3 regions of the Heyndrickxia sp. FW510-T9 genome follow, and region 1 is predicted to be linked to each of the others. Evidence: riboswitches for the same ligand, from Rfam matches in the RefSeq annotation. Region 1 holds a riboswitch; each other region holds the start of a gene.
The links. Region 1 has a riboswitch for S-adenosylmethionine ahead of AC3WJF_RS16850 (2,3-diketo-5-methylthiopentyl-1-phosphate enolase). Riboswitches for the same ligand answer to the same signal wherever they lie in the genome.
Positions count from the first base shown of each region.

Region 2: it holds a riboswitch for S-adenosylmethionine, as region 1 does, so the genes downstream of both, metK (methionine adenosyltransferase) here and AC3WJF_RS16850 (2,3-diketo-5-methylthiopentyl-1-phosphate enolase) in region 1, are expected to answer to the same signal.
Region 3: it holds a riboswitch for S-adenosylmethionine, as region 1 does, so the genes downstream of both, AC3WJF_RS09790 (methionine ABC transporter ATP-binding protein) here and AC3WJF_RS16850 (2,3-diketo-5-methylthiopentyl-1-phosphate enolase) in region 1, are expected to answer to the same signal.

Region 1 is NZ_JBYSWK010000038.1:15,168-19,898, forward strand. Features, by position in the region: gene AC3WJF_RS16840 (methylthioribulose 1-phosphate dehydratase) at 1-535, opposite strand, end outside; gene AC3WJF_RS16845 (2-hydroxy-3-keto-5-methylthiopentenyl-1-phosphate phosphatase) at 532-1,194, opposite strand; gene AC3WJF_RS16850 (2,3-diketo-5-methylthiopentyl-1-phosphate enolase) at 1,191-2,402, opposite strand; SAM riboswitch class I at 2,471-2,577, opposite strand; gene AC3WJF_RS16855 (pyridoxal phosphate-dependent aminotransferase) at 2,663-3,835, opposite strand; gene AC3WJF_RS16860 (carbon-nitrogen family hydrolase) at 3,986-4,731, shown strand, end outside.
Region 2 is NZ_JBYSWK010000059.1:16,999-21,729, forward strand. Features, by position in the region: gene pckA (phosphoenolpyruvate carboxykinase (ATP)) at 1-890, opposite strand, end outside; SAM riboswitch class I at 1,167-1,332, shown strand; gene metK (methionine adenosyltransferase) at 1,570-2,766, shown strand; gene asnB (asparagine synthase (glutamine-hydrolyzing)) at 2,963-4,731, shown strand, end outside.
Region 3 is NZ_JBYSWK010000014.1:79,708-84,438, reverse strand. Features, by position in the region: gene AC3WJF_RS09810 (glutaredoxin family protein) at 67-327, opposite strand; gene AC3WJF_RS09805 (YvrJ family protein) at 438-596, opposite strand; gene AC3WJF_RS09800 (helix-turn-helix domain-containing protein) at 613-858, opposite strand; gene AC3WJF_RS09795 (sigma-70 family RNA polymerase sigma factor) at 846-1,472, opposite strand; SAM riboswitch class I at 1,674-1,791, shown strand; gene AC3WJF_RS09790 (methionine ABC transporter ATP-binding protein) at 1,966-3,006, shown strand; gene AC3WJF_RS09785 (methionine ABC transporter permease) at 2,996-3,658, shown strand; gene AC3WJF_RS09780 (MetQ/NlpA family ABC transporter substrate-binding protein) at 3,839-4,681, shown strand.

The DNA.
Region 1 (4,731 bases):
CATTTTTACCCCATACAGTAATACCATGATTTTGAATTAAAACTGCCCCTTTATCTTCGTGTACATATTGAGAAAACTCCCTAGCTAATTCAGGAATATCGGAGTGATTTCGAATAATAGGAATTTTCAAAACAGATTTTTCATCCCATAAATCAAATGCTTTTATTAGCTCTTGACCTTTGAACACCACCTCTTTCTCTGAAGAATACAACTCTGAAATAACATTATTGGCTACTGTATGTACATGCAGACTGCACCCAGCACCTGTTCTTTGATAAATTTCACAATGAAGCAATGTTTCAGCAGAAGGTTTTAAATCTGTTGCCTGTACTGATTCTCCATATTGATTCACTAATAAGAAATCTTCAGTAGTTCTTTTTCTTTTATCCTTCCCGCTTGCCGTTACTAGAAACTGGACTGGATTCTCCTGAACCTTAATAGCGAGATTTCCACTAGTACCCATGAACCAATCCCTTGCTGCTAATTCATCCTTTATATCAGCCAGTTCATTCCATCTTTCATCTTGGATGGTCATACCCTCACCTCCAATTCTTTTTCTAAAATATCTATACAATCGTTGAAGGTTTGGAATGGATAATAATGAAGTCCAAATTCTTTACATTTATCCGCGAGAAAATCCCTTGCCAAAATAATATCAGCGACTTTAGCAGCTTCTAAGTCTGTTATCGAGTCACCTATTACAATTTTTAATTGTTCCTCATTAGTAAGCTTTCGAATGATAGAAGTTTTACAGCATCCGCATCCATTGGAACAATACTCGTCACATGGATTTGGCCACTGAATTTGTATCTTATCACTGCTGAAATCGCCATGATTGCAATAAACATCTTGAAATGGTCCGAATGACTCTAGCATTGGATATACAAAGAAGTCAATTCCACCGCTTACAATATAAAAAGGAATTTGTTTTGAATCTGCATAATGCACAAAATCTTGAAAGCCATCCCTAATCGTTGCATTTTCTCTAACAAATTGAATAATTTTCTCCTTATTTGCAGAGGGCAATAAGGAAAACATTTTGCCAACACCCTCTTGAATCGTGATCGTTTGAGAAAGTACTTGGTCCTTAATTTGCTCCCAGCCAATAGGAGCAAAATGCTTCATAATGGAAATGATATTATCTGAATTTGTTATTGTCCCGTCGAAATCGCAAAAAATTACCGGCTGCTTCACTTCGCTGCCCCCCATAATGCAAGTGCTGTCTTTAACTCAGGAAATTGGGATGCTGCATCGTCTAACGGCTGATTTTGCATGACTGCATGGATAGCCTGCCTAAATGCTTTTGCACCGCCAATAGCACCCTTAGGATGTCCGTGAACTCCTCCACCTGCATTAATAACACTATCTATACCAAAATCTTTATAAAGAAGCGGCACCAGGCCAGGATGAATCCCTGCGGAAGGAACAGGGAAAGCTGGTTTTACAAAGCTTTCTTCTGTTAAAGCTTTACCTATCCCCAGTGCAGCGTTTTTTTCCAATGCTACACTTCCATATGGAGATGGAAAAAGCGAGAAATCCGCCCCAGCTAAACGGAGCAATTTACCTAATAGCAAGGAATGGGAAACACCGTATTCTTTTGATTGTGTTATCGCCCCACTAAAGGATGGATGTGCCATTAACGGCAAACTAATCTCATCATCTTCTCGTAATTCCTGTAAAACATCTAAGCCATAGGTGAAAACATTAAATAATAATACATCTGCACCTAATTCTTTGGCTCTTCTCGCTTTCTTAGTTAGCTCAAAAGTTCTGCCAGTTAAGTTAACTGCATATAGGGTTCGATGTCCCGTTTCTTGAAACACAGTATCCAAAACTCTTCGTCCCATTTCGATCCGCTTTTCAAAAGGTGCGGTTTCGTTATCAAATAAAATCTCATCATCTTTAACTAAATCAACACCACCAAGTGCTTGTAAGCGAAGCTGACTAGCTAAAAATGGGATATCCCTGCCGATTACACCTTTAAAAATACTCATAAGCAGTGGACGTTCAAATATATTAAGCTTTTCACGAATGCCTTGTATTCCAAAACGCGGGCCCGGAAAATACTTTGCAATATCACCTTCAAACTCTAAATCTACTAATCTTACTTTCCCATCTAACGAGAGTTTTCCAAAAACCGTCGTCAAAATAGCTGGTATATCCGCACTAAAGTTTGCCGATGGATATGCGATTTTTATGATAGCTTTCGCTTCTTTTTCAGAAACCGTGTTAACCTCTTCCACAGATATGACTCTGCCTTTGTGCTTTATTAACTGTTCCTGTTCAAGGATCGGCAAATTTGTCCATGATCCAATGGTTAATCCTAATGCAATATCTTCCGCCTTTTTATCAAAAGTGTTCGGTTCTCCGTATATGGAGTAGTATGCGATTACTTCACTCAAGTTATTTTCCCTCCACATTAAAAATTGAAAAAACCTCTTCAAAAGAAGAGGTTTTACAGGAAAACTTCTTCTTATCTCTCAGCCTATAGCTGCAAGAATTAGCACCGTGTCTAAAACTATTAGATCGGTTGCCGGGCTTCAAAGGGCTTGTCCCTCCACCTGCTCTTGATAAGAATCAATTTATTTTTTGTTTTATATTGATGAATTACTTTTCACTTCAAATTATTATGAATTATGCCACCACTTTTTGGCCTTGTCAATTAAAAAATATTTAATTTTTCTATACGATTTACTGCTTCTATCAATCTTGATTCGGTCGTTAAAAGACCTACTCTTACGTAACCTTCCCCATATTCTCCAAAACCGATACCAGGTGCAACTGCAACATGGGCCTTCTCCAATAACAAATCCGAAAATTCAATCGAAGAATATCCTTCAGGAACCTTTAACCATGCAAAAAAAGATCCCTTTGGTGCTTTAACGTCCCATCCAATGTTTTGCAGCCTATCAATAAAAGCATTTCTCCGGCTCTCATACATCGTAGTTAATTTATCGACGCATTCTTGTGATTCTAATAACGCAGTAGCAGCAGCTTCTTGAATTGCTCCAAATAAGCTGACATACAAATGATCTTGCAATAAATTGATTGCTTCGATCACACTAGCGTTTCCTACAGCAAAGCCTACTCGCCAACCTGCCATATTATACGTTTTGGATAATGTATAAATTTCTATTCCCGTATTTTTTGCTCCTTCGGCTTGCAAGAAGCTCACAGGCTTTTTACCATCAAATCCTATTGCACCATAAGCAAAATCGTGAACCACACAAATATTATGCTCTTCCGCAAATTGAACAGTTTCATCAAAGAAAGACAAATCAGCACATACACCTGTTGGGTTATTTGGATAGTTTAAAAACATCAATTTTCCCGAATCAGCTACTTCTTTTGGAATCGAATTAAATTTTGGCAAGAAATGATTTTCCGCAAGCAAAGGCATATTATACATGGCGGCTTGAGCTAACGCTACCCCAGACATATAATCTGGATAACCAGGGTCCGGTACAAGAACAGTATCACCGGGATTCAGCAAGCATTGGGAAATCTCTACAAGACCTGCTTTTCCGCCAAATAAAACTGCCACTTCAGTTTCCGCATCAATTGTTACCCCGTATTCACGTTTGTAGAATGTTGCTACCGCTTCTTTTAAATAACTATATCCTCTAAAAGGGGAATATTTATGATTATTAGGATTTGAAGCTGCCTCCTGTAATCGCTGAACAATAAGGTCCGGTGTAGGCTGATCCGGATTTCCCTGCCCAAGATTTATCACATCATGCCCCTTCGCTTTCTCCTTCTCCACCTTTGAAACTAAGGAGGCAAAAAATTGCTTTGGTAAGTGGGTCAGAATATCGGATGTCGGAAACGTTTTCATAGAATCACCCTTTTAATATATATTTATCAAGTTTTGAACAGTAATTGTATTGAATATTTAATTGCTTTTAAATTTTTCTTTCAAAATCTAATTACAAATGTTATAACGAAAACAAGACGATGTAAAGGAATTTTTCGAGGAGTGGTATTGATGAAGTGGAAGATTGCCTGCATTCAAATGGATATTGAGTATGGCTGCCCAGATAAAAATTACACAACAGTTAGAAAATGGATTCAAAAAGCTGCAGAGGAAAAATGTGATATTGCCGTACTGCCCGAACTATGGACTACTGGATATGATTTAACTCGATTATCCGAAATTGGCGATGAAAATGCAGCAGAATCTTTGAGTTTTCTGCAAAATGCAGCGAAGGAATATAAAATACACCTAATTGGAGGATCCGTTGCGAAAAAAACAGACGATGGAATCTTCAATACGATGCTAATTGTGGATCGTAATGGACAATTGGTTAAAGAATACGATAAGCTGCATCTTTTTAAATTGATGGATGAGCACCTGTATCTTCAAGGTGGGAAAGGAGACGGATTATTCGAACTGGAAAATGAAACATTTGGCACAGTTATTTGCTACGATATTCGTTTTCCGGAGTGGATTCGCAAGCATGCGTTAAATGGAGCAAAGGCGATCTTCGTTTCAGCCGAATGGCCAAATCCTAGGTTACATCACTGGAAAAGCTTATTGATAGCTAGAGCTATTGAAAATCAATGCTACGTTATTGCCTGCAATCGTGTTGGCAGTGACCCTAAGAACCATTTTTTTGGACATTCGCTTATTATCGATCCATGGGGGGAAATCATTTCAGAAGGAACAGAAAACGAAGATCTAGTCATGGGAGAAATTGATATAGAAACCGTTTCAAAAGTCCGGAACACAAT
Region 2 (4,731 bases), on a different contig from region 1:
TTTTCTAATACCGAACCGAACGTAATCGCATCATAAATCTGCGGTTCCTTTTCACGAGTTAATCCGATACATTTTGCATAGCAGCCACCTTCAATGTTGAAAACACCATTTGCGGACCAGCCATGCTCATCATCTCCGATTAGCTTACGATTAGGATCTGCGGATAAAGTTGTTTTTCCCGTTCCAGAAAGTCCGAAGAATAACGCTACGTCTCCCTCAGCACCTACATTCGCGGAACAGTGCATTGGCAAAATTCCAGCCTCAGGCAATAAATAATTCATAATCGAGAAAATCGACTTTTTCATCTCACCTGCATATTCCGTTCCACCAATTAAAATAACTCGGCGTTCAAAAGATACGATGATAAAAGTTTCTGATTTTGTCCCATCTAATTGTGGGTCCGCTTTAAAATTTGGAGCCGATAAAACTGTAAATTGTGCATCATGAGTTGCTAATTCTTCTTTTGTTGGGCGGATAAATAGCTGATGTGCAAATAAATTATGCCATGCATATTCATTTACAACTTGAATAGGTAGACGAGTTTTTTCATCAGCACCAGCAAATCCTTTAAATACAAAAAGTTCATTTTGCCTTTCTAAATAGGAAATAACCTTATGATAAAGTCTATCAAAAGCTTCTACAGATATTGGCTGATTGACAGAACCCCAATCAATTTTGTCTTTGACGGAAGGTTCTTCAACAATAAATTTATCTTTAGGGGAACGCCCAGTATATTTTCCGGTTTCAGCCTGAACGGCGCCAGTTGATGTTAAGACTCCTTCTTTACGTGCTAATACCTTTTCGACTAAACGAGGAACTGATAATTGAGTATAGACATTATTTCCGTTTAATAATTCGCCTAATTCTCTAGATAAACTTATTGAATTCATGAATGCGTTACCATCCTTTATTAAAGAATTTATATTTTTCGGTTATGTTAAATAGTATAACACAATTATTTAATTAGTCTATACTATATAAGCTTATTTTTCAAATACACAAAATGTTAACATTTTATCCTTTTTCTTTCTATAATATATAACCTTATTATTGTAGAATTGATCAGCATTATTCGGATTTATGACATTCTATAATGAATATAAAAAAATGCATGAAACTGTTGACACGATGTAGCAAATTAAGTATGATTTTACCTTGAACGGATACTCTTATCCCGAGATGGTGGAGGGACAGGCCCTACGAAACCCAGCAACCAGCTTTTACCGATTTTCTATAAAAATGAGAGATACATAATTTAGCAACTCATTTTTATAACACTTTAAAAGCAAAGGTGCTAACCTGTAGCAAGGTAAAATCCTTGAACGATAAGAGTGAAAGGCGTAAAAAACGGATGTAAACCTTTCCTCAAGTTTTATAATAGGAAAGGTTTTATTTAGTTAATACGTCCAAACCAATAGATTTAGTGCTGGAATCATGGAAGTAAGTCTTTCGAACGAGCATATTGAAAGAATCAAGGATAAATTCTTTTGATTATTTCATACTATTAGGGCAGGAGTACCGTGAGGCGTAAATATAGAGTAATCATAACCATAAAAGGGAGGAAAAAAGATGACAAACAAACGTTATTTATTCACATCTGAGTCCGTTACCGAAGGCCATCCGGATAAAATATGTGATCAAATTTCCGATGCAATATTGGATGCGATTTTAGCAAAGGATCCTAACGCACGGGTAGCATGTGAAACATCGGTTACAACAGGACTTGTCCTAGTGGCAGGTGAAATTACTACTAGCACATATGTTGATATTCCAAAAATTGTTCGTGGAACCATTAAAAACATTGGATATACACGCGCAAAATACGGATTTGATGCAGAAACTTGTGCGGTTCTAACTTCTATTGATGAACAGTCTGCAGATATTGCAATGGGTGTCGATAAAGCGTTAGAAGCAAGAGAAGGTCAAATGTCCGAAGAAGAAATCGAAGCAATCGGTGCAGGAGATCAAGGATTAATGTTCGGTTTTGCATGTAATGAAACAAAGGAATTAATGCCATTGCCAATTTCTTTAGCACATAAACTTGCACGTAGAATTTCAGAGGTTCGTAAAGAGGAGATCCTTCCGTATTTACGCCCTGATGCGAAGACACAGGTTACGGTTGAATATGATGAAAACGGAAAACCGGTAAGAATTGATACAATTGTTATTTCAACACAGCATCATCCTGAAATTAGCTTAGAGCAAATTCAACGCAATGTAAAAGAATATGTTATTAGTCCTGTTGTTCCGAAAGAATTAATTGATGACCAAACAAAATACTTTATCAATCCAACTGGACGCTTCGTTATTGGTGGACCACAAGGGGATGCGGGCTTAACTGGACGTAAAATCATCGTAGACACATATGGTGGTTATGCACGCCATGGCGGCGGTGCTTTCTCTGGTAAGGACCCTACAAAAGTAGACCGTTCAGCAGCATATGCTGCCCGTTATGTAGCAAAAAATATTGTTGCTGCAGGACTTGCAGATAAATGTGAAGTTCAACTAGCATATGCTATTGGTGTTGCCCAACCGGTATCAATCTCCATTGATACTTTCGGAACTGGTAAGGTTGAAGAGGATAAATTGATTGCTGCTGTACGTGAGAATTTTGATCTTCGTCCTGCAGGGATTATCAACATGTTAGATTTAAGACGTCCAATCTATAAGCAAACAGCTGCATATGGTCATTTTGGGCGTAATGATTTAGATTTACCTTGGGAGAGAACAGATAAGGCTGAAGTTTTAAGTCAACTTACGAAATAAGTTAGAATGGAGGGGGGTTACAGAATATTATTCGTAACCTCTCTTTATTTATTTTATCAAGATTAACATGTTGGAAATAATTATTTGTTTATATAAGTAAAATGGCTACTGCAAAAATGAAATGAAAAATGATAGTATAAGGTGTATGATTTTGTTAGTTAAGTAGTTTAAAAAAATGGAGTAGGTGACATACATAATGTGTGGATTTATAGGTTGTGTACACGATAAATCAATTGAACTTCGTGATACAGATAAACAACTATTTAAAAATATGAATGATATCATTACCCATCGTGGGCCTGATGATGACGGATTTTTTGAGGATGAACATATACAGTTTGGTTTCCGTCGTCTAAGCATTATTGACTTAGAAAGCGGTCATCAGCCATTAACATATGAAAATGAAAGATATTGGATCATTTTTAATGGGGAAATTTATAATTATGTAGAATTACGAAATGAATTGATAGAAGCAGGCTTAACATTTGCAACATCATCCGATACAGAAGTAATTCTAGCGCTATACAGTCATTATCAGGAAAAGGCAGTTGAAAAGCTGCGCGGTATGTTTGCATTTGTTATTTGGGATAAACAAGAACAATCCTTGCTAGGTGCACGTGATTCTTTTGGGATTAAACCATTTTTTTATAAAGAAGAAGGAAATCGAACTTTTTTTGCTTCCGAAAAGAAAAGCATCTTATTAGCAATGGAAAACGATGTGTTGAACTATGATGCTGTTCAGCATTATATGACGTATCAATTTGTTCCAGAACCTGAAACGATGACAGTTGGGATCGAAAAATTAGAACCTGGCCACTACTTTGTGAAAAAGCTTGGACAACCTTTGGATATTAAACGCTATTGGAAGGCATCCTTTAAACCAATTCATAAGTCAGAAGATGAATTTGTAAAAGAAATTAGAGATGTTCTTTTCGATTCTGTTAATGTCCATATGCGCAGTGACGTACCAGTAGGATCATTCCTATCTGGTGGAATTGATTCATCCATCATTGCATCCATGGCGAAACAATATAATCCAAATATTAAAACCTTTTCGGTAGGTTTCGAACGTAATGGGTTTAGTGAAATTGATGTTGCAAAAGAAACAGCTGAAAAGCTAGGGGTAGAAAATATTAGCTATGTAATTTCACCAGAGGAGTATATGAATGAGCTCCCAAAAATTATGTGGCATTTAGATGATCCACTTGCAGATCCTGCATGTGTTCCTTTATATTTTGTTGCTAGGGAAGCAAGAAAGCATGTTACTGTTGTATTGTCAGGTGAAGGGGCAGATGAGTTATTTGGTGGATATAATATTTACCGAGAACCACAATCTTTAGAAGTATTTAATAAAATCCCTGCAGTTGGAAAATCTCTTTTAAAAGCATTGGCTAAAATTCTTCCTGAAGGTGTTAAGGGCAAAAGCTTTATTGAACGTGGTGTCACCCCAATGGAAGAACGTTATATTGGAAATGCCAAAATGTATACCGAAAAAGAAAAGAAAGAACTTTTGTCCAGATACAAGCAAGGTCTGAACTACACTGAGATAACAAAACCGCTTTATTCTGAGACAATTGGGTATGATCCAGTCGATCGTATGCAATACATTGATATTCATACATGGATGCGTGGGGATATTTTATTAAAAGCAGATAAGATGACAATGGCTCATTCATTGGAGCTGCGCGTTCCATTTTTGGATAAAGAGGTATTTAGAGTAGCTTCTAACATTCCAACTAGCCTGAAAACGGCTAATGATACAACGAAATATATTCTTCGTAAAGCGGCTGAAGGAATCGTTCCTGATCATGTGCTAAGTCGCAAAAAATTAGGGTTTCCTGTTCCAATCAGACATTGGCTAAAAGATGAAATGCATGATTGGGCGAAAGAAATTATTCTTACGAGTCCAACTGACCATATTATTAATAAAAATTATGTACTGAATTTACTTGAAGAACATTGTCA
Region 3 (4,731 bases), on a different contig from region 1:
TTGATTTTTACTTCTTGAAAATTAAAGTCAGCACAAAAAGCTAACTATCGAGAAATTACACGATAGTTAGCTTTTAAGGCGATAAATTAAAATAGACGAAAGTTTTTTTAAGTTAATCCCAGTAACCGTATCAATAATATTGTTATTATCATTATAAAATACTGTAAGTGGATAAGCAGTTCCACTTAACTCATCAAAAAACTCATTCAAAAATTTGCTGTTTTTTTGGATATCACGCTCTTCAAAAGTAATATTATTTTTTGAAAATATATTTTTAAGTTCAAGGCATTGCCAACAAGAGGTTGATGTATACATCGCTATTTTCATTATATATTTCCTCCTATCTCCAATAAAGGTAAAAAATATTATAAAAGTTGGATACATACGACTAGGCTAAAAAGATATTCATATTATAAATTCGTTCAAAATAAATTGTTTTATTTACTATTTGCTTTTTCAATCACTCCTATTAATTTATTTATGCTTTCCGCTAAAGAATCTAGCTTCCTCTCAAATCTAACTAGAAGATAAATAGAAACAAGAATAGGAAATCCATAATTTTCAATAATTTGTATGGCTGGTGATAGATTATCCATTTATACTACCTCCTTATTACACATTTTCTATTTGATTTAAAAATTCCCAAAATCCTGGTATGTTTTCGAAACTGAATTTATATATTGCTTGAATTATTTTAATGGATAATTCTTGTTTTAGATCATCTGCGTCGAAATTTGTAATAAGATAATTACAATTAATTACTTTCTTTATTTTTGGTTGAAACGATTCAATAATGGTTATAAGTGCTGCTTCATTATGACTTTTGGCTTGGGTGATTAAGTACTCTATACTTTCCATTTGAAATCACTCTTTTCAAGGTACTGTCGAATTTTCTCAATACTCTTTTTCCGACCTTTTGCAATAGATTGTTGTGTTACATGATATCTCTCACCAATTTCTCGGTCATTGTAACCCTCAAGATAATAGAGTCTTAAAATATCTCTTTGTTGAACTGATAATAATTGAATGGTTTTAAAAAGTTCATTATTGTTAATTTCTTCTTCAAAATTGATTGATTCTTTTATTATGAATTCCTCACCTGAGGGAATCGTATCAACTATTTTTATCTCTTCGCCAATTGTGATTTCTTGATCCAAATAGAGTGGAAATCTGTTTTTATAAGTTTGCAATGATTTAGTAAGATTTAGATTTTGATAGTGTATTATTTGTGAAATGTATTTAACTAATCGTAGCTCAATTAAGAACTCTCTAAACTTGGATTCTAACTTTCCTTCATTTTCAGTAGTAGGGCATGTTAATACTTTAATGAGCAGTGACAAATTATTACTTTTTGATAAAAATTGTTGAATAGCAGAATTTGTTAAAGACTGCTCATGTTTTTGAAAAAAAGATTTTAAAACTCTTTCTTCAGTTGGACTTAATTTGCATATTTGTAAAAAGTCTTTGTTCATGGGCATCCTCCTTTAGTATATAAGACAAATAGAAAATCGTATTTTACAACCATTTTTTAAAAATACAGAACAAATGTTCCTTATTGCATTTTGCCAAATATCAGTTGATATTTGTTGAGAAAATATCAAAAAAATTCTTGACTTACGTTAAAAAAGACAATATTATTAGTCTTGCAAGTTAAAAAATTAATAAAACGCTATTACTTATCCAGAGAGGTGGAGGGACTGGCCCGATGAAACCTCGGCAACGGGTTTGCTGTTTTTTGGCAAAAACCGTGCTAATTCCTGCAAATCGAGAAGTCGATTTGAAAGATAAGAAGTAGAGAGGCTTATACATATAAACCCTTCTTCTTATCTGATCTGTGGATAAGAGGAAGGGTTTTTCGTTTAAGCGTAAAATCTTGATTTAGGCGGAAAAGATTGTTATATCCGAGTTATCATATGAATTTACTAAGTTAAATGATAAAACAGTTTGAAAAAAGGAGATTTCTACATGCTTGTTTTAGAAGATGTCCATAAGTTATATAGCAGTGGCAAAGAGAAAAAAGTGGAAGCATTAAAAGGAATTAATCTTCAAGTTGATAAAGGAGAAATATTTGGAGTAGTTGGGTTTAGTGGTGCAGGAAAAAGTACACTAATCCGTTGTGTAAATTTGTTGGAACGACCAACATCCGGAAGAGTATTAATTAACGGGGTTGATATTCTATCTCTTAATTCAAAAGATTTACGGAAACAAAGAAAGAAAATCGGGATGATTTTTCAGCAATATAATCTACTCCATTCCAAAACCATTTTCGGGAATGTTGCGATGCCGCTCCTTTTAGAGGGGACTCCAAAGGACATCATTAAAGAAAAAGTAACAAAATTATTATCCTTTGTTGGATTGGAGGATAAGATGGACCAGTATCCGGAACAATTGTCTGGTGGTCAAAAGCAAAGGGTTGGGATCGCTAGAGCATTAGCAACAGACCCTGATATTCTTCTTTGCGATGAAGCGACATCTGCACTTGATCCGAATACAACAGTAGCTGTTCTCGATCTTTTGCGAAAAGTTCGTGATGAGTTAGGTATTACAATCTTAATGATAACGCACGAAATGAATGTAATTCGCGATGTTTGCGATAAGGTGGCCGTTATTGAAAATGGGATTATTGTGGAACAAGGTCCAGTTATAGATGTTTTTACCGAGCCAAAGACGCAAATTGCGGGAAGTTTTGTAAGAACGGTATTGAACGATACGATACCAAAATCGATACAAAAGCTTATTAAAGAAAACAGAAAATCTAATCAACAAGGTATTTATCGAATTATTTTTAAAGGTGCTTCTACCAATACGCCGCTGTTATCCAATACAGCTAAGAAATTTTCAATTGATTTGAATGTTCTTCATGGGATGGTAACAGAGCTTCAAGGGATCCCAATTGGGAATTTACTTGTTGAATTTAAGGGTGAACGAGCAGAAATGAATCGTGCCGTTCAATATATCAATGAGAATAATGCATTAATAAAGGAGGTGACAGGGGATGCCATTTGATTGGAGCTGGTTTTGGCCGGAATTTTTAACGGCAATAAATCAAACTCTCTATATGGTGATTGTAGGGTTGATCATTTCCATCATCATTGGTTTACCGATTGGCGTTATTTTAGTCACTACAAGGGAAAAAGGAATACTTCCAAATAAAGTATTATTCAATATTCTTAACGTTATTATTAATATTTTTCGTTCAGTTCCGTTTATCATTCTAGTGGTGGCTATTATTCCTTTTACAAGATTAGTAGTCGGAACTTCAATAGGTACGACGGCGTCAATAGTTCCGTTAGTTTTGTATACGGCATTTTATATTGGAAGATTAGTAGAAAACTCACTGCTTGAGGTCGATCAAGGAACAATCGAGTTAGCACAAGCGATGGGGGCAACTCCTTGGCAAATTATTTGGAGATTCCTGCTTCCGGAAGCTCGGAGTTCACTTGTTTTGGCTTTAACGATCGCGACGATTGGATTGATCGGTGCTTCCGCAATGGCCGGAGCAGTAGGTGGCGGTGGAATCGGTGATTTGGCGATTACATATGGATATAACCAATTTAAAACAGAGGTTATGATCATTACTGTTGTCACTCTGATTGTCATGGTTCAGCTTATTCAATCGCTTGGAAATGTTATCGCAAGAAAATTGAGAAGAAAATAGAACATGTCAAAACAAATGCGTAAGCGACTTGTACATCCGCTAGCCGAAAGGCGCTATTGAAATTGAAGTACAAATTTCACCTGAAGCTAGACGTAAACCATTTTTCAAAAATGTTTTCAACAGGATTAAATTTAATAATTTCCTGATGAACGATAAAAAAACAATGTGGAGGAAAAAATTATGAAAAGACTACTTATTATTGTGTTTGGCTTACTCCTAGTACTTGCAGGGTGCAGTTCAAACAGCAGCTCAAGTAAAACAGATGGAAGTAAAGTGGTGAAGGTCGGAACAACTTCATCGGAGGTGCCAACATGGAATCTTGTTAAAAAGCTTGCAAAAGAAAAGGGAATTACGGTACAAATCGTTAAATTTGATGACTATGTACAACCTAATCTAGCATTAGATAGCGGGGAAATTGACATTAATGCATTCCAAACAGTTGTTTATTTCGATGATTTCAAAAAAAGCCATCATCTTGATTTAGCTGCAATTGGAACAACATCTATTTGGCCAATGGGAATTTATTCTAAGAAAATTAAAGATATTAGTGAAATTAAAAATGGGGACCAAGTTATTATTCCAAAAGACGCTACAAATCTTGGAAGAGCTTTATTGTTAATGCAAAAAGCAGGACTTATTACATTAAAAGCTGGATTTACTGGTGCAGGCGGTTTAGAAAGTATTGCTGAAAACCCTAAAAACTTGAAAATTACTCCAGTTGATGCAGCGCAAACACCACGTGGTCTAGATGACGCAACAGCAGCTATTATTAACTGTGATATGGCGATTAATGCAGGATTAAATCCTTCTAAGGATCCTATTTTCGGTGAAGATGCTAGCAATAAGGCATATGTTAACATTATCGCAGCCCAAGCAAAACGAAAAAATGATAAGACACTACAACAAATCGTGGATATTTACCATACAAAAGAAGTAACGGACTTTATCAAAAAACACTTTAACGGTGCTGCTGTTCCGGTTATAAAACCAGTATCTTATTTAGATGACTACAAACAAAATTAAGAATGCATCAGGAGGTTATCCTTTAAAGGATAACCTCCATTTTATCAGTT